2 linked regions of the Sulfurisphaera tokodaii str. 7 genome follow. The main gene of each other region encodes a partner of the protein of the gene in region 2 in a complex. Links are inferred from orthologs where the notes say so. Each region holds a gene or a part of one and is shown on either strand. Other genes may lie near its edges. The genes, in order: rpl12p and STK_RS02505.

Region 1 (15,647 bases), 930 kb from region 2 along the record:
AGGTTTTACTAAAGGAAATCCTACTAGACTTGGTTGGCTTCTATGTGCTGTTGCGAAAGCATCGTTAATGTAAAAATCGACTAATGGGGCTAATTTTCTTACTAAAAAAGTTTTAGATTGCTGTTGTGGAGGAGCCTCTATTAATTCTTCAGATACGATTCTAACATTCTCTAATAAGATGGCTTCCCCTTTACCTAGTTTAGATATTTTTTCTCTAGCATAAGGACCTATAACATCATCGACGAACTCAATTTCCCTACCAACATATTTAGATAGGATTTTAGAGTGTTCTTCTAAAGAAATAAAATCATCATCTCCTGGTCTACCTTGGTGGGAAATTATTACTACAGAATTTTGCTTATCGAGTAATTCTCTAATTGTTTCAGCATGGGCTTTAATTCTGGAATCATCTAATAATTTTCCAGTTTTTCGGTCTACGGGTGAATTTATATCTATTCTTAGTAAAACTTTTCTCCCATTTATGTCGAAATCTTCTATAACAGGAATATTAAGATCAGCTACTTTTATCATAATCTCATGTTTAAGATTAGAAAAAAGGTATATAAATAAGTAGTATTTTAGCAAACAATATTAGATGCTAATATGTTACCCCATAATAGTGGTATTAAATATTTAGTCTTAAATTTTGGAATATTTACTTGAATTTCTACATTTCTCGGAGAGGTAGTTCTCAAAGTAACATTGGGCTGCTCTACTGAAAAATATGAAAATGTATCTTTTAATATTTCTGTATCAATTTCCCTAAAAGCCCTGCATTGATAAATAGATTCAAAGCTCCCATTATTTAGTGTTAAAGAAACAGAATGACAACTAGTTTCTAAGGTTCTTTCAGTTATCTTGATGAATAGATCTTTCATAGCATAAGGTATTTCATATCCATAAGCTCCCCTAGGAGGTAAGAGCATCTTAATATAATCCTCATCTATCTTTGACTGCTTCTTTATTAACATATCAGTTGAAAAGAAAAGAAAAGTAGTGTTGCAAGCTCTTAATCTACTTAATCTTACCTCACCTAAGGTCAAATAATCAGAAGTTACGTTCTTAAGTGCATTGTAAAAATCTAACTCTCTAATGTGTTCTGAGAAAGTTAGCATACCTTTTACAGAGAATAATCCCTTAATTTTTTCATCCTCAACGTAATATAATAAACTAAGGTTCCAATCCTTGACTTTCAGTTTCTTCATTGTTTTTTCTATTATACTCTTAATCAACGATGCGTTAGAGTTCTTTCTTATAATTAACCATTCCCCAAAATCATCAGTAACCGTTATAGAGTTATCATCGTCCTTCCGTTTAAAAAACTTCATTATCAAAACAACTAACCTCTTAATATTTTTTGATAGGTAAGATTTAAAGGTTCATAATAAACTAATGACTTTTAAAGATGCTTTTGTAATAAAAGAAAGCCATTCACTTTTTAAATCTACTTTCTAATATTATTATTAGCCGGGTCGTCTAGTGGTCAAGGATCGAGGGCTTTGGCCCCTCGGACCTGGGTTCAAATCCCAGCCCGGCTACCTTTTTATAAAAAATTTATTCTTACTCCTAGGACTTTTAGACTATAACTGATAATACTCTTAGTATACTTTCAATCAGTAAAAGAAAACTGCATTAAACTAATTTAATAATTATTTGTAGTTATATCTTTATCTTCACTATAAATTATATTTATATGTCCTAATCTTTCTTCTTAGTTTATTTACACGCATTATTACTTTAAGCATAATATTTTCATTAGTTTGCAAATCAATTAAATTAACTATCTTCTCAAAGAAGGAATTACTCTAACACTCCCACATTTGCAAACTTAGGTTATTAAAGGTTTAGTATATAACGCCTCTTATATACGTTTGAAAAACTAAGGAGAAGTTAAATAATTTATTATGGTTAAACCGTATACACACTCTAACTATAGAAAAAATTATATATTAAACTGCTTAAAAAAGAAATATTTATGGAAAAGACATATAATAAACATAGTGTTGCATGTAATAATTATAACAGCAATAGGGGCATTAATAGTAAAATATTCTAAATTAGCTGTAGTTATTTTCTTTATATTAAGTACTATAGCTTTAGCATTCTATAAATATGTAGAAAACAATTACTTAAAGAAGATAGGAGAGGATGCAAATGACTAAGAAATTGATTTTATTAGAATGGAGAAGAAGAATTTTGGAGGAGAATCTACTTATAGCATTAATATTGCTCGAGCTATTTTTAAGCATTATATTTATTTTAATCGGATATCTTAAAGGCAATATATACTTTAGAGGAGTTGGAGTAGGTTTGGTAATTGCTTGGGTAACTAATGTAATAGCCTATTTATTTAAAAGATTTAGTAGCAAACATTGAAGTTAAAAATGTAATTAAATTCTAAGGGATTATGACGATTTATACTAGGATTATCTTAGTTGAGCATTACGTTTAATCAAAGAATGTTACTGATCTTTTCTTTTTAATCAATCCTTATTTGTTGTATTTTTGTTAAAATAAAACATCTTTTTCCATTTTTGAAAATTAATTCATTTGAGCAAATCTAACAGAATATTACTGTAATTAAGTATGAATATAATATAGATTTAACTTGTTAAAATACGAGTAATATTTTGAGCTTTAATTATTGTTTTTAGAAGTAGTATTGAGCTCTTTAAATTTTCTAAAATACTACTGACATAAAATCCTTGTATGCCTTATATCTGTATTTTAAGTCATGTATCTTACTTATTCTTTAACGTATTGTAACTTGTAAAATTCTCTCTTAAGGACTTAGCATGGTATTCTCATCTGATGATATTTAACTAAAAAGTTAAGAAAACAGGATTGTAGTTAATAATTCAGAGCTTTATTAGAGCAATTTACTAACATTGCGCACTGGTCTACTTCATTTAATAGTTCTTCATATGTTATATCTGGGTTGTTTAGTATTATTTCTTTAGCACACTCCTCTACTCTAGTCTTATACTTCCACCACTGATTATAAACGTACCTATTGGTTATTGATGGGGGCTTACCAGCCAGTTCATCAACAACCTTATCATACATCTCCTTCAACTCCTTAGCCTTCTCCTCAGCCTCTTTTAAACCATCATCATAAGAAACCTCAACCCAATCCACAATGAGTGCAGCAGCAGTAGCAATAAACTGCGGAAACGCAAGAGAAAGATCAGAAACAGCCTTCTTAAACCTCTTACTCGCACCCATGAGACTATTTAGTGAATCATAAACGTTCATCATCTTAGCCCACTCAATTATAGCAGTAGTAGTTAAGTCAGAAGGAGGCTGAGCAATTCTTAGATAAACTAGTTGTACACCCTTAATTGTTATTTGAGAAATACCAAGAATTAACCCAGCTAAACCAAACTGGGAGCAAGATGTACCACAAGGTAACACAGCATAAACAAGAGCACCAATATCAATATCATTAAACCTAGTGTCTAGGAAACTTAAAGAACAATATTGCTTAGGCATTATTTCGCTACAATTTGATAAGACCTCTTTAGTCACAGTATCAAATGTAAAACCGGGGTAGATTTTCAAACCGTGACTCTTTGCCACCACTGGGTTAGTGCCATAGGCAAAGTAGATGTAAGGATATGTATCTGAGGCAGGACGCATTACATCATTTCTAGCAGCTATAGAAAGATAATAACTACCCCCCGATGAATATGTTAAACTAGCCTTTCCAAGAGCCAGTAACTGACTATAATGCATTACCATTGGTGCGTTGGTAAATATTGTTAGTATGCCTCCCTGGAATTCTGCTAGGTAGTTCCAGAAGATGTTGAATGTTCCTTGGCAGTTTTTGAATAGTGGTGGGTTGTACCATGTTGGTGGTGTTTTTGTTTTGATTAGTGGTATTGCTCCTAGTCCTTTGTCTGCTAGGTCGTCGATTGTTTTTCTATTTAGTTTTCCTGGTGATGTTGCTTGTGATCCTCCTTGGTATACTATTAGTTGGTCTGGGGACCAGTATGGGGAGATTCCGCCTATGTAAAACCAATCTCCCGTGTCTGTTGTTTTTATGAGTATTCCTTGTCTGAAGATTTTTTCTGGGGAGTTTGAGGCTTCTTTTAATACTCTTCTACTTGAGGCTATTGCGGGGTAAATCTCGTATCTTTGTGCTGTTTCTAGTGAGTTGTATCTTTTTAGGTTTTCTATTACGCAATTAGCTTGTTGTTGATCTAGTATTATTTCTCCGCCTATGATTCCTCCTAATATTCCGCCTAAGGAGCTTAAGGAGGGTGCTGTTTCAACTGCCATATTTTATTCTATTATTTTAAATATTTAAATCTATTCCAAAACATTAATTAACATATTTAATATAAAGATTAACCCAGAGATATACATTCATATAATTAAAGAATTTATAAATAGTATTACACATGAATAAAATCCAAAGAAGGCATAAAAAGGATAGAGTTCAAGATTATAATAAGTTGTGAAATAAGTAGTAGTTATTGGGAAATCACTACATCTTGGCATAACATTAATTTGATTATAGCTCTTTTTAGTCAGATGTACTTCGGTAACAAACATAAAACTAAGAATTATATTGAAAAATTTATTCATAAAATAAATTTCTTAATTTTCTATATTAATGAAATCTGCTAAATAAAGTGAATTAATATTAGTTTTAATATCGAGAAAATACTGTGAATTATCTAAATGTTAATTGGCTTGTCTAATCATAAAGCTCTAGTTTAGCATTGATATTAGTGAGCATCGGAAGTTAATTTATGTTGTGAATTTATTCTTAGTAATTTGTAAATATTTTGTAGGATTAAACATTAGTTAAATGATATTTTATAGTAAATATTATGAAAATTTCTAAGTTCTAGGAATTAAATCTTGGTTAAGTCGTATAATGTTGGATCAGGAGCTTCGTCATTTATGATCTTGGCATGAGCATTAATCTGATTACCTTTTGCTTTATTTTAAGATTTTTATATAAATAAACTAAATTTGTCTCATAGTATGATATACATAGTAATTCTTTCACTTAGCTCATGAAGTTCTTTTTTGTTAATATAATCATGAAGAGATAATAGTCTTTCATTCATTAAGTTTCTATTTAAACTTTGCTACACTAAGGAAATCTACTCTTATTTTTACTTTTTATTGTTAATATTGATATTTCAAGCTTTATATATTTTATAATTGATATATAAGCAAGATGATAATAACTAAGAACCGTGAATCAAAATGGCAAGTTTTTACGTTTTCAGAAATATTAGAAATAAAAGACCCTATTTCAATTATAGAGTTGCTTACAAATCCTAGGTTATTGTTTAACATAGCTAGTGATAATAAGGTGATTTTTCTTTTGCCCTTTAAAAAAGATATTACTGGTCTAGTTCTTAAAAGAAGTTTAGTAGGAAAATTAGAAGGTCCTTTTATATATGATAGAATAGTGAAATATAGGATTTTAGGTGATAATTTTAAATATTTAATTTCATTTGAATTAAAAGAAAGGAAATTATTTATTTATTCTTTTCTTGCATATAGAGCTACTCTTTTAGATAAGTTAATTGGTGGAAATAAAGTATTAGAAGAGTTGACACCAGAAATATTTATTGGAAAACATTTAGCTAGAGTGATATTGGGAGATTCGTAAGATGTGCTCAAATGTAAGTATGTGGCCTGATTTCTGTTTTAGGTTTTAATGCTTCAACTATAATAACATTATTATTGCTTAATCTCTTTAATATATCCTTTATCAATACTTTTATTTTTCTCATTCTTACATCTTTCAATTCCTGGTTAATTCTTTTTAGTTCTTCTAATGTTTCCGGTTTAACTATATAATATATTTCATCATCCTCTTTTATAGCTCTTATTTCCTTTTCTATTTCTGCGGCTATTTTTATAATATCTTCCTCATCTTTATCCTTGATTAATTGTAATGTTTTATTGGCTGCTTCTATTATTCTATCTTCATTCAAGTCATGAATTATATCTAATAGTTCATTTAACACAAAAGAATAATCTGCTTTTGAACTTAAATATATAGCGGACCCGCCGGGATTTGAACCCGGGACCACCGGCTGTCTTCTTTATACACCGGCCAAAATAGGAGGCCGGCGCTCTGTCCTGGCTGAGCTACGGGTCCGCTATAAAATTATATATTTTATCTTATAGCTTTTTTGTTATCTTATGTTGGGGGTATTTTGAAAACCTTAATATTCCATATGTTACCTATTATTTCTCCTAAAAGATCATATACTCTTTCTGCTTTGTTTAAAATCAAGAAATCATTACTTACTATTACTTCTTTCCTAAGTAATAGGATTTTATCTGTTTTATTTACAACCTCGACGTTGATTCCTAGTTTTCTAAGCTTAGAAGCTAATTCTCCACTTTTACTTATTTGAGAGTCGAGTAGAATTATAGATTTTATATCTTTATGACTTAAGTATTCATTAACAAGAATAAGTGCCTCAAGTATTTCTGGGTCATTTTTTCTTTTTCCTAATCCCAAATCCCTATAAAATCCGTCATCGCATAAAAATATCTCATCTTCATAAATAGCAGAAAGTAATGTTATTGCTATATTATATCCGTCAATTGCTATTTCACTTGGGTTAATAACTATTTTTCTTTTTACCTCTTCTATCTCTTTATTAGAATGAGTGCATCTGTATAATAAAAGCCTTTCCTTTTTACTTAAGTTGTATCTAGCGGTAACTAAATCTAAGGCTGGCTTTCTATTATATCCTCTGTTTAATAGGTATTTATAGTCCTCATATGCCATTATTAATTGTTGATTTAATTGTATTGACAATTTTATCAACATTTAGTTGTGTTGTTATACTTCCATATGTCCCTTTTCCTCCTCCTTTTCCTCCTTCTCTTCTTAAAGCTTCGATAATTTTATCGACTCTTAGGTCATTAGATGTAGCTATTTCAACCACGTTATTATTTCCTTTATTAGATATATTTACAACTATACTTTTTTGATTCATTGTTAATTTTCTCATTGCTTCTTTTCTTAATTCTTCATCAAACAGATTAATTATATAAATTGTAACGCCATTTACAGTCTCTTTTTTGCTTATATTCTCTATTTCTTGTAGCATCATTTTCCTGTATTGATTCAATAATTCTTCTTTTTCCTTGTATTCCTCTAGGAATCTCTTTAGTCTTACTTCTATTTGTTCTGGTGAAGTAGAAAGTTGTCTGGAAATTTCTTTTAATTTATCTTCTTCTTGTCTAGCATATTGAGCCACAACATCTCCGGCAACATATTCTAGTCTTATTACGCCATCTTGGATCTTCTCCACGTTAATTATCTTTAAAGCTCCTATTTCTGAAGTATTAGATAAATGGGTTCCTCCGCATCCTTCAATATCCCAATCCTTTATTTCAATTAGTCTTACATCAGCTCCTTCAGGAACTCCACCAGCATAAATTGAAACGCCATATTTCATTTCTGCCTCAGTTCTGTTTATTATTAGAGGTCTTACAGACCTCCTATCATTTATTATATAGTTAGCTAAGTCTTCTATTTTCTTGATCTCTTCTTCAGTGGGTAATTTATAGTGTGTTATATCTAATCTTCCTTTTTGCGGTGTTTTTTCTGCTCCCGCTTGCCATACATGTTCTCCTAGTACTTTTCTGGCTGCAGAAAGAATTACGTGAGTTACTGTATGGTGTTTCATTATTCTATATCTCCTTTGCCAATCTATTTCTCCATAGACTTCATCTCCTTCTTTTAGAGACGGCTCCTTATCAAGTATATGGAATATAACATCTTTTACTTTTTGTGTATCAACTACTTGGTAAGTATTTCCTTTTTCATCTTTAATTATCCCCGTATCTCCTATTTGTCCTCCTCCTTCTGGATAGAATGTAGTTTGATCGAGTACAAGGTAGTTTTTATATACACTAACTACTTTAGCTGTAAATGATCTTTTATATTGATCTTCATAATATAATTTTTTGGTAGGGGGTAAGTTTTCTGCCAAATCAATAACATCTTTAGGTAATTTCTCTTTTTTAGTATCTTTTAATGGTACGGTTTGATGTCTTTTTGCTACTAAGCCATAGAAATTGTAAGGTACTTCAACTTTTATTTCTGGATTTATCTTTCTTATTTCTTCAACTAGTAAATCTGGGGGAATACCATTTGAATCATAAAGTTTTACTAAATCATCCACGGAGATTTCTTTTCTTCTAGATAAAGAAGAAGCTGTAAGTGATATTTTTGATAATGTTTCGTTAAATCTTTCTTGCTCTAAATTAACTACATCAAGGATATAGTCTTTATTCTTTAACAACTGTGGAAAATCTTCCTTCCAATATTCTATTTGTTCTTTAACCAATTCATAAAGTTTTATATCACTTCCTAATAATCTTAGTACTCTTAATGCTCTTCTAATCAATAATCTTCCTAAGTATCCTTCTCCAGAGTTTGATGGAACGAGACCATCGGCAAGCATTAACGCTATAGTTTTAGTATGATCCAATACTTGGAATACTCTAGCAGCTCTTGTTAGTTCTTGATCTACATATTTTAAATCTAATCCAAGTTTCTTTGCTACTTCTTCTCTGTGCCTTTTAATTGTTTCTGGTTTATCTGGGTCTATTCTACCAGCAAGTATTGCTGCTGTTTTTAGTAATTCGTCATCTACTAGAGGAGCTCCTATCTTATTAAAGAAAGTATACACTAAATTACCGTAAATTGCATGGAATGCTGTGGGAGTCTTTTGGGTAAACCATGCTATTCTTTCTACTCCATAACCTGTATCAACTATTTTTAATTTTAAAGGTACGTAGTTACCATCTTTTATCTCATATTGCATAAATACTAGTGTTGCTAATTCTAATCCTCCTACAGTTACTTCAAATGACGGACCTGCATTTCCTCCTCCTTCCCACCAAGATTCCTTATAATTTAATTCCTCTTCTGGTATACCTATTTCTTCTACAAAGAACTCCTTTGACAATTCAACTGTTTCATCTTTCCAGTATATTTGCTTATCTGGATAATTAAACGCATGATGGGCAGCCATTTCAAATGTTGTTAAATGTCTTCCAAAAGTAACTCCTACATTATCTACATCTTCCAATCTAATACAGGGCTGGGAGAGAACAAGTGGGTTTGCTGGTGGTGGTACTATTCCGCTAGTTACAAAAGGTTGAAAATCAACTATACTCGCTATTGTAAGATATAAATCCTCTCTCCATCGTGCTAATACTGGTTTTGGTGGAATAATTGTATGACCTTTTTTCTCAAAGAATTTGAGGAATTTTTGTCTTGCTTCTCTTACAGTTAATGGTGGGCTCTTAATATTTAAATCAAAAAAGTAGTAATCTGTGCAAGGTATATCAGCACAAACGTTTCTTTCTTTATCCTTAGTCCAAAATGGTGTTTGACAAACTTGGCAAATCTTTCTGTTATAATTATTATTTAAAAAGAATTTCAAACGATACTCATTTTCATTAACTTGAACCATAATCTAAGTAATTAAGAAGCAGATTAAAAGAGTTTGTATTAAAAAAGATTTTTAACCAAAGAGGGAAGCTAGTCCTCCACCTATTTCTTCTTCGCTTGGTCCTTTCTTTTCTTCCTCTTCTTTCTTCTCCTCTTTCTTCTCAGCTTGTTGAGCTGGTGCCGCTGCTGGTGCTGCAGCTACTGCTACTGGCATTGCAGTAGCATTCTTTAATACCTCATCTATATTTACTTCTTTTAATGCTGCGACTACAGCCTTTAGTCTTACCTCATCTACTGTTATACCTGCAGCTGTTAATACATTTTTTAGGTTTTCTTCGTTTATTTCTTTTTTGGCTGAGTGTAAGAGTAAACTAGCATATATATATTCCATATCTATCACACCATAAAGGTATTAACTAATATATAAATTCATCCTCCGAATAATGAGGATAGTCCTCCACCTATTTCTTCTTCGCTTGGTCCTTTCTTTTCTTCCTCTTCTTTCTTCTCCTCTTTCTTCTCAGCTTGTTGAGCTGGTGCTTGTTGGGTTTGCGGCACTTGAATTCCTAAATCTACTTTTCCGCTTATTGCACTTGCTAGTGCATAAGCTTTTGATATAGCTCTAGAGAATACAGCTTGCACAGTCTCTGGTGTTATAAATCCAATTTCCGCAGCTAATGATAAAGCATTTCTTGCAGCTTTTTCTGCTGAGACTTTTAGAACATCTGGTATTGGATATGCTATTTCTACTGCTAATCCGAATGCTGATTGATAAGCTTTCATTATATCTGTCTTATAATCATCTAAGTTGATAGATAGTTGATTCCCTGGTATAATTAGACCATTATCATAAGCTACTTTTATATTAAGTTTTATATGAACAGGCATTATTCCTAGTTTTTGTAATATTGGTATAGCATCTGGAGGAATTGGATCTCCTGGTTTAGCTATTACAGTATCTTGTGTGACATGAATTTTCCCATCTTGAACTTTAGTCTTTATTTTTAATTTTCCAAATATGCTTAATGCTGGACCTGCAGGCATTCCAGTATCTCCAGCGGGAATAACTACTTCTTCATCAGCTTTGTCACCAGGCATTGCGTACCTTTTTAGTTTAAACTTTGAAAGGAATAATTGAATTTCAAATGGGTTTTTATTCGTGAATATAAAAGCGTTAGGACCAGTTAAATAAGGTTCTAATTTGGATACATCTAAACCAGCATTTTTCGCGGCTATTCCAAATAATGTATTCTTTGTAACTTTAATTTCTGCCATTCCTCTCATTTTTTTCCTAATATCGTGCAATTTATCAGCTGGGAATCCTTCAATATTTGCAATTATTATTGTATGGTATTCCCTTAGTTTTTGTTCAAGTTCCTTTACTTCTTCAATTTTCCATTTCGCTATTTTTCTTTCTTGCGTTATAACTGCCATGATTCTCACTTCTTTAATTCTACTTTAACTATTTTACCCATTGTAGTTTTTACATATATAGCTCTTAAGTTTGCCTCAACTTTTGCTTTGTTTTCTATTGTATTAAGTACAGCTAATGCATTTTCGGCTAAATCTTCTGGTTTCATATCCTCTGTACCTATAAACACTTGGACATGTGGTTGATCTTTTGTTTTTACTAGCGTTGATCTTTTGAATCTAAGAATATACTCTGTAATATCTGCGGCATTTGGTAGTGGTGTAGGGAATTTTCCTCTCGGACCCAATGCAGGACCTAAAATTCTACCTACTAAAGCCATAGAATCTTGTGCTACAAGGAACCAATCATTCTGTCTTGCCAGTTTTTTAATAGCTCTTTTTTGTCCTTGAAGTTTCTGCAATTCTTCTTTTGTAAGCAATACGTTTGGTTCTGCTTTTTTTGCAGATTCTATTTGTTGAAAAGCTGGTATTACTAAAACTTTTCTTGGTTTTGAAGGTTCTTTTGGTAATGGTACGATTTCTCTAAGTTTTAACTCACCTTTTTTCATATCAATTCCTTTAAATGTAACTATGAGTTCAACACTTTGTGTAAAATTCCTTTTAGGGTTATTTTCTGGATTAAGAGCAACTTTAAGAGCTTCTACTAAACTATCCTTACTGGCTAACATGTTCTTCACCCTTCTGCTTCATTCCATTTTTGTTCATATTTGGCTAATAAATCATCATATTTTCCTTCATCTACGGCTTTAACTAATTCTTTAGGGCTTTTCTTATCTACTGTTAAACCTATAGAATGAGCTGTACCTAAGATTGATTTTACTGCGGCTTTTAATGTTTTTGCTGTTATTTGGGGCTTTTTCATTATCGCTACCTGGATTATATCCTCAAATTTTATATCGCCTACTTTTTTGTGTGCTGGATCTCCAGAGGGTTCACTTGCATTTGCAAATTTTAACAATAATGAAGTAGTAGTTGGTATTCCTACCTTTATTTCGTATTTCTTTGTATCAGTATCTACTTCTAATGTTACTGGTACTGACATTCCTTTAAATTGAGAAGTTGCATCATTTATCTTTTTTACTACTTCTCCTACATTAAGTCCTAATTGTGACAGTGTAGGAGCTAATGGTGGACCTGGTTTTACATTTCCTCCTTCAACCACGATTTTAATTGATTTTGTAGGCATCTATTCTCACCTATTTTTTCACAGGTTTGACTTGATCTATTGGAACTGTAACTTGTAAGGGGAAAGATGATTCTAAAATATTTAAAACTACTTCATTTTTGGCACTATCTATTCTAACTACTTGAGCTTGCATACCTCTAAAGGGTCCAGAAGTAACTTCTACCATATCACCTACTTTATATGCTGGGGCAATTGTGGTTTTAGAAATGAATTTAATTATATCATCTTTTTGTACAAGACCTTGTGCAAATCCTCTGACATGTCTTATACCTTGCGATACAAGCTTAACCACGTGGGGTCCAGTAGCTTCTAAAATCACATAGCCTTTTACATTAGGTGGTACTATTATAGAATATACTTCTTTTATATTATTTGTCTTTATTCTTTCTTCAATCATTAATGCAACATTTATCTCTTGCCCTCCAGTTACTCTAACAGCATAATAGTTGGAGAATCTAGGCCTTTCCATAATTATTACCCTAGTGTAGTAATAGGGCTACTGTCAATTGAATAATATAAGCAATTATTCCTACAATTGCCATAACAAGTAAGGTAAGCTTAATACTTTGATTTAATGTGTCTTTTTCAGGTTTCTTAGCTACGGAAATTATTCTTTTCCAATCTTCTCTTAAATTCTTTAACCTTTGTGAAAGACTCATATACGATATAGTTAAACGTTTAGTTATTAACTTTAACTACTAAAAAGCCTTTTTATAAACCATTCAGCATCAAACGGTATTAGACTGTCATAATCTTGTCCGACTCCTAAATATATTACTGGCTTATTTAATTCATATGCTAGGGATAGAATCACACCCCCTTTAGCATCTGCATCTACTTTAGTTAATATTACGGCATCATAACCTACATTATTCTCAAAATATTTTGCTTGTTCTAATGCGTCATTCCCAGCTAATGAATCTAGAACTAAAATTCGTAAATCTGGTTTTGCTATTTTTACAATTCTTTTTAACTCAGATACTAGATCTTCATCAATATGCATTCTCCCCGCAGTATCGATTAGTACTACATCAATATTTCTACTTTTTGCAGAATTAATAGCATCAAAAGCTACAGATGCAGGATCAGCACCATATTTTCCTTTTACTATTGGAATTTCTAACTTGCTTGCGTGATATGCAAGTTGCTCCTGAGCTGCGGCTCTAAATGTATCAGAGGCTGAGATTATACACGAAATTTTATTTTTCTTTAATAAATATGCTACTTTTGCTATTGTAGTTGTTTTTCCTACTCCGTTTACTCCAAAGAAAACAATTACATATGGTTTCTTATTTCTTTTTCTTATTTCTTCTATTAGATCTATTCTCTGGTTTTTTGTTAATATTTCTTCTATTGATTTTTTTAATGAATTAGTAACTAGCTCCTCTAAATCTTCACTTCTAGTGACTTTTTTCCCAATTATTGCATTCTTCAAATCATCTAATATTTTTTCAGTAACCTCATACGAAACATCAGATTCTAGTAGTTGGTATCTAAGTTCCTCTAATATATCCTGGATATCCTCTTCTTTAATAGTTTTATATTTAATAAAATCAAAAAATGAAAACCTAGATTTTTTTTCTTCTGTGGTAATTATATTTTTTTTCTCTTCTTTTTCTACTATTTGAACTCCTTCTGGAGGATTTGTAATTTCCTGCTTTTGTTGGGTTTGTGTTTCTTCTAATCGAGGAGATTTTGCTTCTTCGATTTGTAAAGTTGGAGCGGTTTGTTTTGTTTCTTCTTTCTTTTCTTCTTCAGGTTTGCTTTCTCCTTTTATTTTATCTAATAAATTATTAAATGCTTTTTTTAATTTATCAAAACAAATTATCCACCTTTATTTTGTTGAGCTTGCAATTGTTGTTGTGCTTGATTAAGTATGTCAGCTATTTCTTTATAGGCTTCTAAAGATTTAGCTAATTCTTTTTCTACGTTACTTAAAACGTTTGATAATTCACTTTTTTTATCATTTAATACTTTAGTTGCAAAATCTGGGTCTACTTCTGCATAATATTCTAGACCTAAGTGAACTAAAACTTTTGCCTTATCTATACCTTGAACCTTGAATATTACGTTTCCTCTTTTGTCCCCTACCATTAAGAGCTCTTGACTATTTTGTAATTCTTTTAATGCTTGTAATGAGGAGTCTATTGACATTATATTATCTTGTAGTTCAGCATAAGTTTTCTGTAAATAATCAATATACTTTTTTAATGCATCTGCTTGTGCTAATAAATCCTCTAAAGAGACAACTACTTTTTGCTGATTTTCTTCATTACTCATAAATATCACATTATTATTTTATTTAACTTTGCTAAATCTCTTACTGTTTTATCTTTTGCTTCTTCTACTGGTATCTCTTTTATTTCCTCTATCTTTATATTATATCTCTTTACTTTGTTCTTGCTTCCTAAATATGAATACAAGTACTCTAATGCTTGTTTTTCATTTAATGCTCTTACATACTTAACTACTTTTTGTTTCATTGGATAATGTGAAGCATTAAATGTTACTATTGCTCTTATGACGTAAGTTTTTATCTCACTCATCTCAATCACTAAAAGCTCTTTGGATTCTTAAAATCTCTGGTCCTGTTGTTGCTGAACCTACTAGAACTCCATTCCTATTTGCTATTAAACCACTATGGATAAAAGCACTGCCAAAATTAACAGTACCAGTATCTATTTTTACTCTAAATAATTTACTTAATTTATCGAGTTCTTCTTCTGTTGTATCTATGTGAACTAAACCAGCTTTATCAGTTATAACTCCTACAGAACCTACAGTTATAATATTAGCTATGCTTCCTTTTTCTATATTATCAATCTGTAGACTTTCCTTTATTTTTTTAAATTCGATGCTACTTAACTCTGGATAAATTAAAGCCCCATAAGAATTAGTGAGAATTATGTTTCCTAAAGCAGTTGGTCTTATATCTAAAATTTCTACTCTAACATCTCTAGCTATATCTTTTATCTTCTTTACTTCTTCATCATCAACATTTCTGGGTAATAATATAACATTATTGTTGCCAGCTACAAAAATTCCTATAAGGAAGCTTTTAGCAATAGTTGTCTGTATTATTTCTGTTTTGAAAGTTTCTTGGATTTTTTGGATTGTTTCAACATCCAAATTTTTAGGAACTATAGTATATTTATCATTAGTAAAGATATATATCCCTATGTTATCGGTTCCAAAAATAGTTAACTTATCTATGATCATTCACTCTTTAATGCAAGTCTGACTAAATATGTTTTTTCTCCTATCTTTTTTACTGCTACTCTTACTTTTCTTACTATTTTGTCTCTTCCGTTATATGTTATACTCTTAGCTAATAGAGGGTCAATTATTACTTTCTCGGCTCCAAAATGTCTTTGTACTATATTTCTTATCATTTTGATTGCTCTTTTGGTTCTTTGATTTCTTCTTCCCATGAAAGCTCTCTTGAAATTGATTACCATTTCGAAATTATCCTTCTCCTTCATTTTTTACACCTTTAAATCATTTCTTCTCCAATCTCTTCTGTGGAAGTTATATCTAAACTTTCCATTTGTTTTTATTATAACCCATGCTGGTACT
Region 2 (15,864 bases):
TAGCTTCTTTTTCCACTATGTGAGAAGGGATATTTATAGGATTAAGTAGACCTACTTTACTAAGCGTTTTTCTTATTTTTATTTCTTTCTTTAAATATGGTGGTTTAAGTGCATAATTAATTATATCAATAATAACTCTTTTTATATATTTATTTCTTAAATCATCTATCCAAAAAAGCTTTGAAACTCTAAAAATAGTTAAGGTTCTGAGTATGAAGGACATTTTTAACGTAATTTCGGTTAAGCTTTTATCTGTTGAAAAAATTGATGTAAAAAGAATCACGTTTAACTCTTTTCTTCTTGGATAAGGAAACATCAAGATTTACTTACACCAATAATATATTCTTCATCCTCTATTTCCCATGGTAATATTAGGTCTCCTTTTACTTCTCCTATAATAACTTCTTTAGCCCTAGTCTCTGATTTGATGTAATCAGTCCATTTCTTTAACATTTCTGTTCTTTCCTCTGGTGCTTTTATATACAACAGAATATAATCATTAATTTGCACATTAAGTTGCTTTCTCATAAACTGGATTCTTCTTATAATATCTCTAACTATTCCTTCTTCTTCCTCTTCTTTACTTATTTCTTTCTTTAGAACTACTACTCCCTTGTTAAACCTAGCAGATATGTAACCTTCTTCAGTTTCTTCTAGTATATTAACATGATTAACCTTGATTTGAACTGGTTCTCCTTCTATTACAACTTCATGGTAACCTTTAGCTATAATATCCGAAGCTACTTTTTCTGAGTTATTTTCTATATATTCTACTATTTTGTTAGTAAGCCTTTTGAAATCGGGTCCAATTGTACCTCTGTTTGGTGTGGCCTTAATTTTACTAAACCTTCTATAGCCTTCTATTCCTCCAATTTCTACGTCTTTAGTATTTAATAAGAACTTTATTACTTCTTTTACATTATTGGCCATTTCAACGTCTATATCCGAGACTAGAAATACATATGCGTTCTTTATTGGCCATCTTAATTTAATTCCAGCCTTGGCTCTAGCATTTAATCCAGCTTCTGCAATCTCTTTGCTTAGTTCAAATTCTTTCTCAATTTTATCATTTATGAATTCTTCTTTTACTTCTGGTAAGCTTTCCATGCTAACAGAATCCTTCTTATCTACTACAAAATCCTGGTATATTCGTTCAGTAGTAAACGGAATTACCGGGGATAAAAGTACTAGTGATCCCTTGAGAACTTCATAAAGTACATAATACATTGCTATCTTATCTGGGTCATTACTTTCGTTCCAAGCTCTTTTTCTGACTAATCTTAGATAGAACCTACTTATATCATCTATGATGAAACTTGTCATTTTATTTGCTAACTCATGGACTTTGAAATCGTTCATGCTTTCCTTTACTTCTTTTACAACTCTATTATATCTAGATAATAACCATAAATCTTCTATCCTCAGGTATTGTTTTAAGTTGTCTAGGTTATATATTCTTGGATCGAAGTTGTCTAAGTTCATATATGTTGATGCGAAAACATACACATTCCATATAATGTTTAAATCTCTTTTTGTTTGATCAAGTGCTTTCCAAGAGAACTTTGCATCTTCCCATGTTGTATTTCTGAGTAACCATAATCTCAAGACATCTCTACCATATTTTTCATTTTCAGTTACTTGAGATGGCTCTACATAATTTCCAAGACTCTTATGCATTTCTCTACCTTGTTCATCTAACATAAACCCATGGACTAGAACTGCATTATATGGTGCTCTATCTAATAATATAACACCAGCCCTTAGTAGGCTAAAGAACCATCCTCGTAATTGATCGTGTCCCTCTAATACTAAATCAACGGGACCTATTTCTTTCCACTTTTTTTCCCAATCTTTACCTAGGCTAGCGAAGAAAGCTACCCCACTATCAAACCACACATCAGCCACATCTGGAACTCTATGAGCTTCTCCTCCACATTTATTACATCGGACAACTACTTTATCTATCCATGGTCTATGTAAATCCTCTGGTACTTTTGTTATTGCTACTTTTTCTAACTCATCTCTACTTCCTATAACAATTATGTTTCCACAATTCTTACATATCCATATTGGTAATGGTGTTCCCCAAAATCTCTGTCTGCTAATTACCCAATCCCTAATCTCTCTTACCATATTTCCTATTCTTGTCTTACCCCAGTCAGGTACCCATTTAACATTGTCAATCTCTTTTAACAATTCCTCTTTTAGTTTAGATACTCCTATAAACCATTGCTCTATAGCCCTCAAAATTAGAGGTGTTTTACATCTCCAACATACAGGATATCTATGGACAACCTTGCCAGAATGCAGTAAGGCATTTCTCTGTTTTAAGTCATTAATAATTTCTTCAGCGGCACTTCGTACATTTTTTCCAACATATTTTCCAGCTTCTGGTAAGAATTCACCTCTATCATTAACTAACATAACTACTGGTGCTCCAATTTTTTTGCCTATTTCAAAGTCAATATCACCATGACCTGGAGCAGAATGAACAAGACCCGTTCCCTCAGTTAACGTTACTTCTTCTCCAGCATCAACGACTATATGATAATTGTCAAGCCCTTTCTGAGCTGTGACTATATCTGCCAAAGGGTGTATATATTGTAATCCAACTAATTCCACTCCTTTAAATGTCCTTACTATCTTATAGTTTTTAATTCCTGCTTCTTTCATAACATCACTTACTCTATCTTTTGCCATAATTAGTATCTCATTATTGACCTCGACTTCAGCATACTCATAATCTTTATTAATCATAACAAAGACATTTGCCGGTAAAGTCCATGGTGTTGTAGTCCAAATAACTAAATACCTATTTTCTGAGCCTTTTACTTTAAATTTCACATAAATTGATGGGTCTTCAATTTCTTTATATTCTGAAACCTCATAATCAGCTAATGTTGTTTCGCATCTAGGGCACCAATGTAAAACATGTACTCCTTTATATAATAATCCTCTTTCATATGCTTTCTTGATTAGCATCCAAGAGTTAGAAATATAGTCATTATGTAATGTCATATAGGGGTTGTTCCAGTCCATAAAAATTCCTATGTTCTTAAAGTTTGCAGTCAAAGAAGATGCGTTATTTAATGCAAATTCCTTACACTTATTAACAAAATTATCAACTCCTATTTTTTCTATTATATCCGATTTCTTTTGTATTCCAAGTTGTTTTTCTATTGCAACTTCTATAGGCAAACCATGAGTATCATAACCAGGCTGATCATAGGTCCTAAATCCTGCTAACCTTTCATATCTTAGTATACAATCCTTTATTACCTTATTCCAAACGGTTCCTATATGTGGGATTGGGCTTGAAGGATAAGGTGGCCCATCTATAAATAGGAATTTTTTCTCAAATTTACTGTTATATTCTTTTAATTTTTCATAGATTTTATTTTGCTCCCAAAACTTTAATATTTCTTTTTCTGTAGAAAGAGGATCAAATTTAGATGGCAAAGGCTTTATTGTAGGGGAGGATAATCTAGATCACCTCGATAATAGATAAAGTAGTGATTTAAAAACTTTTAGCCTAGCTTATTATAAATTTCATTTATTAAGTCATCAGTTGTCGCATTACCACCTACATCTGGGGTTAACGCTTTTCTCTCTTTGTAGACTAAGTATATAGCGTTTTCTAAAGCTCTTGAAGCTTTTATATATCTATCGTCATTAGATAGCTCATACATTCTTTCATACATCATACTTACAGAAAGTAAAAATGCAGTGGGATTACCTATATTCTTTCCAGCAATGTCAAACGCTGCACCGTGTACTGGTTCAAATAAAGCTTTTTTATCTCCTATATTCGCAGAGGGTGCTATACCTAAACTACCCGCAATTTGACTAGCTTCGTCACTTAAAATGTCTCCATATACGTTCTCAGTTACAATTACATCAAACATTTGAGGATTTCTTACTAAATTAGCCGCTGCTGCGTCTACATACATTTCTGAATATTCTACTTTTCCTTTTAATACAGATCTGCATGCTTCAGCGAATAAACCATCAGTAATTCTCATTACGTTAGCCTTATGAACACAAGTTACTTTCTTTCTCCTTCTTAATGCAAAGTTTAGCCCTACTTTTGCTATTCTCTCAGAAGCAAATCTAGTTATGATTTTCATGCCAACGGCTACTCCATCAGAAACAATATGTTCAAAACCTTTGTATAAATCCTCAGTATTTTCTCTCACTATAAGTATATCAACATTACCATATTTAGTATCTATTCCCGGGATAGACTTTGCTGGTCTAATATTGGCATACATATCATAAATTTGTCTTAACTTGACAACAACGTCTGCAGCGGATTCTCCTACTGGACCTTTCAAAATTATATCGGCCTTATCAATGATTTTTAAGCTATCTTTTGGCAATGCTTCACCATATCTTGCCAATGCACGATCACCAGCTTCTACTTCAATATATTCGATAGGCAAAGAATAAAGCTCATTTATTTTGGCTAATATTCTCTTAGATTTAGATACTATTTCTGGTCCAATTCCATCTCCTTGTATTAAAGCAACAGTAAAGCCCATGTGGGGGGTTTTTGAAATTAAATTTTTAACCCTTTCTGTAACATAAGTTCCTTAATTTTTTCAATAATTTTTATGTCATTTGGCATAGTTTTACGTATAATGTCAATCTCATATTTTATTATAGGTAAATATTTTTCAATGTCTTCTTTGCTATATATATCCAATCTAGAAACGTGTATTAACAGATCAATTAACATAGAATTTCCTCTGTTGAATGCATGGTAAAACTCTCCGTATTTTTTATAATCAATCAAATCATAAAAGAAATAAGTAGGATTTTCTAGTTTTTCATAATAACAATTAGCTAAAAAGACTACTCCTACGGGAATTATAGGAATATTATCTATATAGTCCTCTATTTTAAGCTCATTAAAAAATGCTTCAAAGAACACTCTTGAATCAGTTATTATATTTAGAGAACACTTTTGATATTTAATTAAATTAGAAAAAGTAAGTGTGTCTTTATAAACTTTTGATTTCAAAGTATTTCCATCCTTAATTATACCTATTGGAGCTAAGTTTGGTTTAACTCCATTTGATCCTAAAATAACTTCATAAATTCCATCATATGGAAAAACAAAATTTATGATATTTTTTACTGAGTCCATATTATGACATTAAGAGAAAGAGTTAAAGAGTTATCAAAATACGGAGAATTAATAGCTGGTGATAAAAAGGAAAGATTGATAGTTGATAAAATAAAGGAATATTTTGAGGTTAATAAAATAACAACTTACATTAATCCTCAAAATGTATTAAAATGGGAGGAGAAGGAAATAGAGCTAGAATGTGAAGGAATAAAAATCGAGGCTATCTCTTTACCTTACTCTCCTTCAATAGATGTAGAAACTTCAGATTATCAAGTCATTAAAATTAATAATATCTTAGATATTAATAAATATTATAGAAATAATAGTAATAAAATTTTAGTCTTTACACAAGATGATTTAATGAGAAAAATTGTTCTGAAAAACGGGACTCCTCTTTCTCACTTACCTCAAAATCCGCCCAAGTTACCAGCATTTTATATAAGGTATAAAGATGCAAATCAAATAAAAGGAAAATGTAGATTTTTCTTAAAATCATCTTTTGAGGATTCAATAGGATATACAATTGAAGGAATAATACCAGGTAAAACTGAGGATAAGATCTATGTGACCGCTCATCATGATCATTGGTTTAAGGGGGAACATGATGATTTAATTTCAGTCTCCATATTACCAGAATTAAAAAGTGAAAAATACGAATTACACTTAATTTCTTTTACAGCAGAAGAAAGTGGATGTTTTTTCAGTAGTTTTTCGTGGGCTTGTGGTTCATATAATTTTTTGAGGTCAAATAAAATAGATGCAAAATTATCTATAAGTTTAGATAACTTAACCTTAAATTCAAAATTTTTTGTAACTCCAGGTCTTTTTAAGTATTTTAAAAATGCTGTCCAGTACCCTTCACCTTATACCGATTCTTATAACTTTTTAAAGAGGGGAATTCCTACAATTTCGATGTCGGATATAGATTATCCATATTATCATTCAGAAGCTGATGAGATCAGTGAAACTGAGAATTATGAAGAAATAGTAAAGCTTTTAAATGTATTTCTCTCCAACGAGATTACAATAAATCCACAAGAGCTTGTTAACGTAATATTTGATACGCCATTACCTATAGAAATTAAGGAGTTAGCATTAAATTTGATAGAGCGTGGAAAGTATAATGAACTTTTAAAATTTTACGGAAGTGTATTAGATTTAAGCAAGAATACAATACAGACTTATTTATTTCATAAACTTGTTGGCATCAATAAAGCATACCAAAATAGTGTAGCAATAGAAGATTTTGTGGAATTAAGAAATTACTGTGAAGATGAAATATGCAGCAAACTTTATGAGAAATTTCTGTATTACTTACAAAAAGAAATTACAAATGAATATCTAATTCAACTAAAAAATCTCTTCTAACTGTTTTAGATTTTGAATTACAAAATCCGCATAAAGTTCTGCGAATTTGACTTTTCCTTCTCTATCAACCAATATGGAATATAAACCAGCCTTCTTGGCAGCTAAGCAATCTTTAATTGGATCATCTCCAACCATAAGACACTGGTTTACTGAGAGATTGAGTTTTTCACAAGATAATATAAATGGTTGCACATTAGGTTTAGGTTTTATGTTGTTTTCACCACTTATAGTGATTATATCAAAATATGATACTAATGGAAATCTGTTGATTCTCTGTTTTTTATTACCCCATTCTCCGTCACTATTAGTTATTATACCTAATTTGAATCCCTTTCTTTTTAAATATTCTATTGCATCCAAGCTATCTTCATAAGGTGTATTGTTTCCAGCTATACTCCAGTATATTTGAGTCCACTCGTATAAATCTTCCATCTCTGCCTTTACACTATATTTCTTTAATACTTCCTCCCACCATAGTCTTCTGTCATAAACCCCTTCTTCATCTAGTTTTTTCGCTATTTCTATAAGCGTCTTTGAGAGCTCATCACGATCTACATTTACATTAGGATAATTTTCTCTAATGTAATCCAATATATCATCTGCCACCTTAAGTAAAGCTTGATTAGAAAGGTTATCAAAAGAAACTAAAGTGTTATCAAAGTCAAAAAATATAGCCTTAACATCCTTAAATATGTTGAACTCTTCCATGCAATTTCACGCTAAGAAGTCCTCTACCTTAGGCAACTCCTTAGGCAGGCCTTTTCTCTCTCTTATTTTCATAATTACATCTAATAATAGGCTATCTGGAACTGGAGCCCATCTACTAAATTCTGTACCCCAGAACGCTCTGCCTGCACTTGCTGCTCTAAGCTCGCTTGCAAGTTCAAAAGATTCAGAAACTGGAATTTCTGCTGTAATTCTGGCTATACTACCCATCTGAGTCATATTGAGTATTTTTCCTCTTTTCCTAGTTATAACGCCAGAGACGTTTCCAACGAAATCCATTGGAACTCTGATATCTAGCTTTTGTAAAGGTTCTAGTAATGTTGGTTTAGAAGTTAAGAACCCAGCAAATATAGCATTCCTAACGGCTGGATATAACTGAGCTGGTCCTCTATGAGCTGGGTCTTCATGGATAATAGCATCATGCAATACAACTTTTAATCCTCTTATTGGTTCATGAGCTAATGGTCCTTCTTTCATCGCTAATCTAAACCCTTGAAGTATGGTATCCATTACTTCCCTTAGATGTTGTACACCGCTTGTAGCATTCACAAATACATTTATGTTTTCATCTATAGCAACTATCTTCTTAGCTTCATCGTAGTCCCAGTCTGCTTGTTCTTTAAGTATTCTTGCCATTTCTTTAGAATCCATATCCTCTTTTATAGTTCCATTAGCGATTAACTCAATTGTCTGTTCATTTAATGGTTCAACGCTGATATATAGTTTATTATGTTTATTAGGAGATTTGCCTTCGAATACTTGGCTCTTAGTTCTTATGCTTTCTCTATAGACTACAATTGGTGGTGAGGTTACAACATCTACACCGTAATTTTCTTTCAATAATTGTAATGAAACTTCAAGATGTAAGAATCCCATACCTGAAAGCAAATATTCACCAGTCTCCTCATTAATCTTTACAAGTAAGTTTGGATCCTCAATACTTAGTTTTCTAAGTGCATCAATCATCTTATTAAGATCTTTTGGATTCTTTGGCTCAACAGATATTGTTACTACAGGTTCTGATACATAATGTAGAGATTCAAATGAACCTACATTCGCATCTTTATACTTTATATCTACTGCTGTCTCTCCAGATCTAGCTTGATCTAGTCCTAAAGCTGCAGCTATATTACCAGCAGGAATCTCTTCAGCTAATTCTCTTGTTGGTCCCATGTAAAGGCTTACTTGTAAAACTCTTTGTTGTCTTTTTGCGTTTACTAACCATATTTCTTCTCCAGCTCTTAATGTTCCAGAGAATACTCTACCAGTAGCAACTAAACCGGCATGTGGATCAACTTTCATATCACTTATCATAAGGACAATAGGTCCGTTAGGATCTGCGTTTATCATTGCTTTTGCTATATCGCTATCTAGATCTCCTTTCCAGATTTTAGGAATTCTATATTTTTGTGCATCTCTAGGATTTGGAACAAATTTAATAACAGTTTCTAATAATGCTTCATGTATAGGAACTCTGTTAGCTAGTTCTTCTACTTTTGATTTATCCCCACTAGAATATGCATTTACTACATCACTGAATTTAACTCCTTTTTTCTGTGCTATTGGTACGCTAAATCCCCACTTATCTTTTGCTGATCCAAATACCACATTACCTAATTCTGGTTTTATTTTCCAAGCGTCCTTATATTCGGGTTCTGCATACATTTCGATTAAGTTATTTATCTCTACTATCATATCTATTAGTTTCTTCTGTATTTCTTGCGGGCTTAACTTTAGTTCTTTAACTAATCTATCTACTTTATTAATGAAAAGTATAGGTCTTACTCTTTCTTCAAGGCTTTGTCTTAGTACAGTTTCTGTCTGAGTCATTATTCCCTCTACTGCATCAACAACAACAATAGAACCATCTAATATTCTAAGGCTTCTAGTTACTCTACCGCTAAAATCAACGTGACCAGGAGTATCAATTAAATTAATTACGTAACCTTTTCCTTCTATTTCGTGGTACAAGCTTATGTTTGCTGCCTTTACTGTAATACCTCTTTGTTGTTCTACGGAAAGGTAGTCTAATGCTAATGCCTCTCCAGCAACTTTTTGTGAAATTATACCGGCTGCAGCTAATAAAGTATCACTAGTTGTAGTCTTTCCGTGATCTACATGAGCAATTATTCCAATATTTCTTACTCTAGTAATATCTTTCATTAAACTAAGAACTTGCTCAACTGTCTTATATCGGGGCAAGGTTTAAATCACCACATTTAGTATTTAGTAACTTAACTTCAGAATATTAAAGTGTAATGGATATCCTACATCAATAATTGATACAATCTTTTTAATAAACAACTTTTTATCATAAGATTTAAAATAAGTAAATATGCAACAATTGAATCAACATAATGAAATATATGATGTAATCATAGTAGGAGCAGGAATTGCTGGGCTAAGTGCCGCTTTATATACCTCAAGGCAAAGAATGAAAACGTTAGTTGTCTCAAAAGATTTAGGAGGACAACTAACATTAACTGATCTCATAGAGAATTATCCTGTAGTTGAGCCTTTAAGTGGACTTAGTTTAGCGCGAAAGGTAGAGTCGCAGGCAAAGAGGTTTGGAGCTAAATTCATCTATGGAGAAGAAATATACAAGATAGATAAAAAAGGCGATATTTTTGAACTTCAAGGTATTTTAGGAAGTTATAAGGCTAAGACTGTTATTTTAGCGTTCGGTAAGACACCTAGAGAACTTAATGTGCCGGGTGAGAAAGAATTTAAAGGTAAAGGTGTATCGTATTGTGCAATTTGTGATGCTGCATTTTTTAAAGATAAGCCAGCTGCAGTTGTAGGAGAAGGAGAGCCTGGCGTAGAAGCTATAGAACTTCTTTCAAAATATGCAAGACCTGCTTATTATATTTCTATGTCTACTCAGTTGGTTGGAGGAGATGAGGGCACATTAAAGTCAATATTGAACAATGAAAATATAAAAATGTTTTTAGGATATAAAGTGATTAGAATTATTGGAAATTCTAAAGTTGAGGGAATAGTTATACAAAATTCTAAGACAAAAGAAGATAAAATTCTAAATGTAGATGGAGTAATAATAGAAATGGGTTATGTTTTACGAACAGAGTTCTTAAAAGATTTTATAAAACTCAATGAAAAAGGAGAAATAATAGTAGATGAATTAGGAAGAACTAATGTAGAAGGAATATTCGCTGCTGGTGATGTTACAAATACTCCATACAAGCAAGCTGTTGTAGCTGCTGCAGAAGGAGTGAAAGCTGCACTTTCTGCGTACAACTATTTAAGGAGCAAGTCTGGCTTACCTCCAGTAAATGTTGATTGGAAAGCAGAAAAACAGAAAGCTGTAGTTTCATTTAGGCTCTAAGAAGTCAAGCAAAGAAGTTTTATTATTTCTTTCCTCCTTTTTATTCGTATATGTTGTATGTATAACTTTATATATTTCCTCAGCTTTCTTTCTACTCTCCAGAACTTTTTCTAGCTCGGATACACTTGCATTACAAATTCTTTCTATGCTTCCAAATTTTTCTAATAATCTCTCTGCTAATTTACTCCCAATTTGAGGAAAAGCTTCAACTACATATAGCTGCATATCCCTTAAACTCTCAAATTTTGGTTTTTCATGAAGGTTTAATATTTTTTTATTCTGAGAGGTAGAACTTTTCTCAGCTATTTTGTAAATGATTTCAGCAGATTCTTTCCTATCATTGGAGTACACTACTCGTAGATCAAACTCTAAAATAGCACTTGTTAAGGCAGAATTTATAGCCTTCCATCTAGAGGTAATTTTTCTAACTTTTTCCATATCACCTTCAATTAGTATGAAAGGTTTAGCGTAAGCTTCACTTAATCTACTTAATTGATCAAAGAATCTTTTATCAAATACAGAGTTAACCAAGTCCTCTACGCTTTTTCTTTCTATTGCTATTTCATCAGATATAACATAATCTCCTACACTCAAATTATCAAAAATTACAATAGCACCTAATTCTTTAATAATATCTGGGACTCCGCTGTTCTTTTCACGATAATCAGCATAAATTCTAAGCATCAAGTAATAAATTGAAGTTAATATAATATAAAATACTTGGTTCAAAAAATTATGCCTTTATAGCTCCCCCACTTTGGGGATAATACTTTGCAAGTAGTTCATTTACTTTTTTCTGCAAATCTTCTAGTTGCGTTCTCAGTAAGTTTTCTTGTTTCTGATAAGTTCTAGATCTTAATTCTAAAATTTCTTTCCTATCATCTAACTCCTTTTGTACTGTTTCTTTATCTGTTTTAACTAGTAAATTTCCAACTATTTTGTAAACTGTCGTACCAGCTGGTAATTGAGAGAGCTCTTGAAGTATTTTATTTACTTCTCTTAATTCACTATCTATTACATTTTTTTCAGTAAGAAGTCTATTTAATTGATCTTGTAATTGTTGTAATTTTACTAATTGTGTTTGAAGTTCAGGGGGAATTCTCTCTGTCATCCTTATTCACCCTTTTTATTGTCTCCAATATTGTGTATATCCAGGATATATAAGAGTTCATTATAGCTCTACCCCTACTTATTGTAGGTGCTTTTATTATAATTTCCGAGTTCTCTCTATCTATTCTGATATACTTAGTGTCTATACCCTCTGGTAATACAGAATTAAATATAAGCTGTCTTTCTTCTTCAGTAGAGTTAATTAATATTTTTATTTCTATCATATAGCTGAAATCTAATGACAGGTCCTAATATTTTATCATCTTTCGTGAATTTCAGTTCAAATACATAATTATTGTCTTTTATTATGTAATCTCCATTAGCATATACATCGCAATTTTCAATATATATGTAACCTAGATCAATTAACATATTTTTTATTTTCTGATCTTCAATTTTTCCTATACATCCTCTTTTGATTAATGTTCTATGTAATTTTAATTCTGTAAGTAATGTTACACCATAAATTATAAAGTTATATTTAAGCATTTTTGATGTAAGGTCGTATACTCTAAATCTACCTGGGTTTCCCTTTATGACATCGATTATAACTAGATATTTTGAGTTTAAATAAATTGATTTAGCTATAATATCTTTAAGACTTTGTCTACCTCTATTAATCTTTATGGAATTAGGAAAAACATAAGTCAACTCATTTAAAAAAGTTCTTACTCTTAATGGAGCGTCACGACTTGAAGTAAAAACTATTTCAATACGGTGTATAAGCAAGACCTGCCCACTTAGCACCACACTTTTTACAATACCATACCCCAGAAGCTATTCTAACCACTTTTCCGGTTGTTTTACATACGGGACATTGATGATCTTGATACCGTTTTTCCATTATCTCTTTCCATTTCTTCCTGACTGAAGAGCCGTATCGTGCACCAAATCTACCAGCAATTCCTGTAACTTTTCCCATTTCTAATCACCATAATTACATATTAATTTGCTTTTTAAGCTCTTCGAATAATTTCTGTGAAGCTGATCTTGCTAAACTTTCTGCAACATCTACTTCTTGTAAGCTTAAGCTTCCAAAATTACTCTTTTGCATTCCTACTATTCTACCATCTTGTACGTAAGAGAATGAGATTTTTACATCTGCAATACTTTCTTCATCTAAACTTGGATCTACAACAAGATACTTACCTATTTTAGCAACAGTAACAGTGACTACTGGATAAGCAATTGGAGTTACATCAGTTTTTTCCTCTTTTATTATTTTTACATTATCTCCTTCTATTTCAACTTTAGGAAGTTTAGTATTATATAGAGCCGCAACTGCTGCTAAAGTACAAGCATCTAATACATTTCCTCCATAATCAAGAACATATACATCGACCCATGCAGTCCATACTTTTTTACCTGGTATAATAACTAATTTAGATAGATCAACTGCTTTTGAATCTCTAAGGCTTCTATCCACAACTCTAGCTAATTCTATAGCATTTTCATCTGGTGGTCCTGGCTCAAATGTCTCGTAAGCTAAAGGAAGGAGTTCTACGTTAACTACTAAGTTTCCCTGGTTTGGAGTATCTGGAAACGGTTCTTCCTCCTCTAATTTTACACCGGCTAAAACCATTGTATCTCCTAGTTTTACCAAAGCTGAACCTTCGGCTTTTTTAGCATAATTGAGTGTAACAGAAATTGGTCTATAATCACTATTCTTTCTTCCATCTAATCTAATACCTCTTTCTAATGCGTTTAATATACTTTCTTTTTTAAGCAAGGAAGTTATGTTTTGATTAGAAGGCGTGATTGACATTTTTATTCCTCCTTTAATTCTGCATATTTGCTCCTAATGGCTTCTTTTTCTAAATTATATATTGTTTCAATTCCTTTTTGAGCCATCTCTAATGCTTGTCTAAACTCTTGTGGTGTCATATTTCCATTTAGTTGGAGTAACGCAACTTGCTTAAGTGACGGCATCATAGCTACTGGCATATCAGCTTCTCCCCACATATCTTCTGGCTCGTTTAAATCTAATACTAAAACTCCATCCGCTTTTCCTACTGCTACACCAGCTATTAAGTCTCTCATAGGAATTCCTGCATCAGCCAAAGCCATAGATGCAGCCATTAAAGAAACTAATCTTGTTCCTGCATCTGCTTGTAAAACTTCCATGAATACATCTATAACAGTTCTTGGAAATAATTCTACTAAGATTGTTGATTCTAATGCTTCCCTTATTACTTTAGACAGTTCTATTTCTCTTCGACTAGGAGCAGGATTTTTTCTTTCGTCAGTAGAGAAAGGAGTCATATGGTATCTAACTCTTAATACGGCTCTATCTGGCAAAGCTAAATGTCTAGGATGCATTTCTTTTGGGCCATAAACTGCTGCAATAACTTTTGTATTTCCCATTTCGAATATTGCTGAGCCGTCAGCATTCTTCAAAACGCCCAATTCTATCTTTATAGGTCTCATTTCATCTGGCTTTCTACCGTCTAATCGTAGTCCATTATCAAGTATTAGCCTCGGTTTTTGTAGCTGAATCATTTTTTGTCTCACCTAATTTTTCTCTCAAAAACTTTCTTATTTTTTCCGTTAGTCCTTTTATATGAGATTCTTTTTCTATAATCTGAATAGCTTCAACTAAAGCTTCTTCAATCATCTTAGTAGCACAATTAGCTAGTATTCTTCCATTTTGAGCAACAAGAATTTCACAGCCTGTTTCGCTAGTTAATGTGTCAAGCATGCTTCTGTTTTTCCCGATTACTCTCGGGACTTTTACTGGAGGTATATCAATTACTATTCCGCTAGATACTCTTCCTAAACCTTTCCCTTTTATAGATAAAATAGGATTTATCGTTCTATCATAGGTTTCTATTTTAGCAATTACGTAATCTCCCAAATTAAGGTATCTACGCAAGTCCTCTCCTGGGCTAACTGGCCTACCTAAGAATGAAGAAGCTGGTAAGTATGCAGAATAAGGTGATTTTATATCCAGAACCCATCCATAAATTTCAACATCTTCTATTAATCCAATAACTGTATCACCAACTTTCGGGATATATCTATGTCCTTCTAATGGAACTATCTCAAATAAATTTTCCTTGACTTCTATTAAACCTGTTATGGACGAATAATATTTATTTCCTATCTTATAATAATATGGTGACCATGGTATTTGAAAGTCTCCTTCGGCAATTAAATCTCCTGGGGTGACTATGCTTCTATCTTCAAAATATATCTTACTATTAGACATTTTTATCTCACTTCACTTGAAGAATCTTTACTTCAACTTCTCCTTTAGTTAGAGAATTTAACTTATCTATAACCTCCTGTTGCATTCCTGCTGGGATTTCTAATTCAGCTATTAAAGTGCCATCACCTAGCCAATTAGTCTTCTTTACTTCACCCAAATTATGGAGTTGTGACTTTACTTTCGAACTATGTTTTGGATCAACTTTTATTTCTATTAACGCTTTAGCAACTTTTATAGGAATCACTTTAGCTATTTCTTTTATTATTTGCAATGCTTGTCCCTCTACATCTTTATTAGGATCTATTTGGACTCTAGCTTGCTCCATTGCCATTTCAATTCGAGTTCTAGGTATAGGTAAATGAGTTTTAGGATCTATAGCGTTTCTTGAAATATAATCTATTATTTGTTTCTTTTTATTCTCTATCATTTCTTTTCTTTGCTCTGCAGTCACTTGAATTTCTCCTTTAAGAATTATTTGCCGTGCGATTTCCTCAAAGTCAGTGGTTCCAAAAACTTTTTTTAAAGCTGAAGGAGACGCTTTAAGCCCTTTTTTTACATCCTTATATATTTCATCGGATACAACAACATCAGACAAACTTATACTTTTCCCACTTTTTAATTCGTTAGCTTCTTTAGGTTTTACTAGTATTTCAAATCTTTCACCACCATGCTCATATCTAGCGATAACATATTCTTCTTTCTTGGTCATGAAATTATTTTCACCCCAATTATAATTTTTGTAATATTGATGCTCTTTCTTCGAAACTCATCTTTCTAAACATTCCGGAATCTACATCTGCAAATCCAACTTCAATATTAGAAGGTGCAAGTTTTTCTCCGGGTTTAAGAGTAGATGCTAAGGCTCTAATTCCTAGTAATATTGTATCTTGCATATTGAGATCTTCTCTATAGTTTTTCTCAAAGTATTCTGTTGCGGTATACCCACCTTGTCCAATAGCTACAGCATAGTAAGGCATA

What was found.
Region 1: the proteins of STK_RS02505 (region 2) and rpl12p are in contact, whole or in part, in a crystal structure (PDB 5H7L), measured with the Pyrococcus horikoshii proteins. The link is inferred for Sulfurisphaera tokodaii str. 7 from one-to-one orthologs. Residues at the interface, in WP_048053510.1 of Pyrococcus horikoshii: Pro161, Met164, Met165, Phe168, Ser169, Ile172, Val195, Glu196, Phe202, Leu211, Ser212, Val213, Met216, Lys222, Phe223, Asn224; in WP_010886059.1 of Pyrococcus horikoshii: Leu100, Ala101, Gly102, Leu103, Ser104, Ala105, Leu106, Phe107, Gly108.

The regions. Positions count from the first base shown.
Region 1 is NC_003106.2:1,364,554-1,380,200, forward strand. The notes cover bases 8,187-10,965. They hold rpl12p (50S ribosomal protein P1), read right to left. Parts: upstream 9,846-10,965; coding sequence 9,528-9,845; downstream 8,187-9,527. Other genes in these bases: alaS (alanine--tRNA ligase), read right to left, coding at 8,187-9,476; STK_RS07660 (50S ribosomal protein L10), read right to left, coding at 9,884-10,888; STK_RS07665 (50S ribosomal protein L1), read right to left, coding at 10,894-10,965. Also shown: STK_RS07600 (phosphoglycerate kinase), read right to left, coding at 1-531; STK_RS07605 (hypothetical protein), read right to left, coding at 579-1,334; STK_RS15270 (hypothetical protein), read left to right, coding at 2,004-2,162; STK_RS07620 (hypothetical protein), read left to right, coding at 2,155-2,376; STK_RS07625 (hypothetical protein), read right to left, coding at 2,851-4,281; STK_RS07630 (hypothetical protein), read left to right, coding at 5,195-5,635; STK_RS07635 (hypothetical protein), read right to left, coding at 5,643-5,996; STK_RS07645 (DUF434 domain-containing protein), read right to left, coding at 6,173-6,802; more of alaS, read right to left, coding at 6,762-8,186; more of STK_RS07665, read right to left, coding at 10,966-11,553; STK_RS07670 (50S ribosomal protein L11), read right to left, coding at 11,559-12,071; STK_RS07675 (transcription elongation factor Spt5), read right to left, coding at 12,082-12,540; STK_RS07680 (protein translocase SEC61 complex subunit gamma), read right to left, coding at 12,551-12,730; signal recognition particle-docking protein FtsY, read right to left, coding at 12,763-13,695; pfdA (prefoldin subunit alpha), read right to left, coding at 13,896-14,351; rpl18a (50S ribosomal protein L18Ae), read right to left, coding at 14,357-14,617; and 3 more genes. UniProt on the Methanocaldococcus jannaschii protein: Forms part of the ribosomal stalk, playing a central role in the interaction of the ribosome with GTP-bound translation factors.
Region 2 is NC_003106.2:436,662-452,525, forward strand. Bases 6,821-9,816 are described here. They hold STK_RS02505 (elongation factor EF-2), read right to left. Parts: upstream 9,428-9,816; coding sequence 7,214-9,427; downstream 6,821-7,213. Other genes in these bases: STK_RS02500 (HAD family hydrolase), read right to left, coding at 6,821-7,207; STK_RS02510 (NAD(P)/FAD-dependent oxidoreductase), read left to right, coding at 9,561-9,816. In the rest of the region: STK_RS02475 (putative RNA uridine N3 methyltransferase), read right to left, coding at 1-316; leuB (3-isopropylmalate dehydrogenase), read right to left, coding at 3,528-4,541; STK_RS02490 (DUF447 domain-containing protein), read right to left, coding at 4,559-5,149; STK_RS02495 (M28 family peptidase), read left to right, coding at 5,153-6,499; more of STK_RS02500, read right to left, coding at 6,482-6,820; more of STK_RS02510, read left to right, coding at 9,817-10,568; 3'-flap repair endonuclease Xpf, read right to left, coding at 10,554-11,255; STK_RS02520 (prefoldin subunit beta), read right to left, coding at 11,302-11,679; STK_RS02525 (KEOPS complex subunit Pcc1), read right to left, coding at 11,657-11,902; STK_RS02530 (Brix domain-containing protein), read right to left, coding at 11,877-12,407; STK_RS02535 (50S ribosomal protein L37ae), read right to left, coding at 12,388-12,600; exosome complex protein Rrp42, read right to left, coding at 12,616-13,443; exosome complex exonuclease Rrp41, read right to left, coding at 13,446-14,177; exosome complex RNA-binding protein Rrp4, read right to left, coding at 14,143-14,886; STK_RS02555 (ribosome assembly factor SBDS), read right to left, coding at 14,894-15,595; psmA (archaeal proteasome endopeptidase complex subunit alpha), read right to left, coding at 15,615-15,864. UniProt on the Methanocaldococcus jannaschii protein: Catalyzes the GTP-dependent ribosomal translocation step during translation elongation.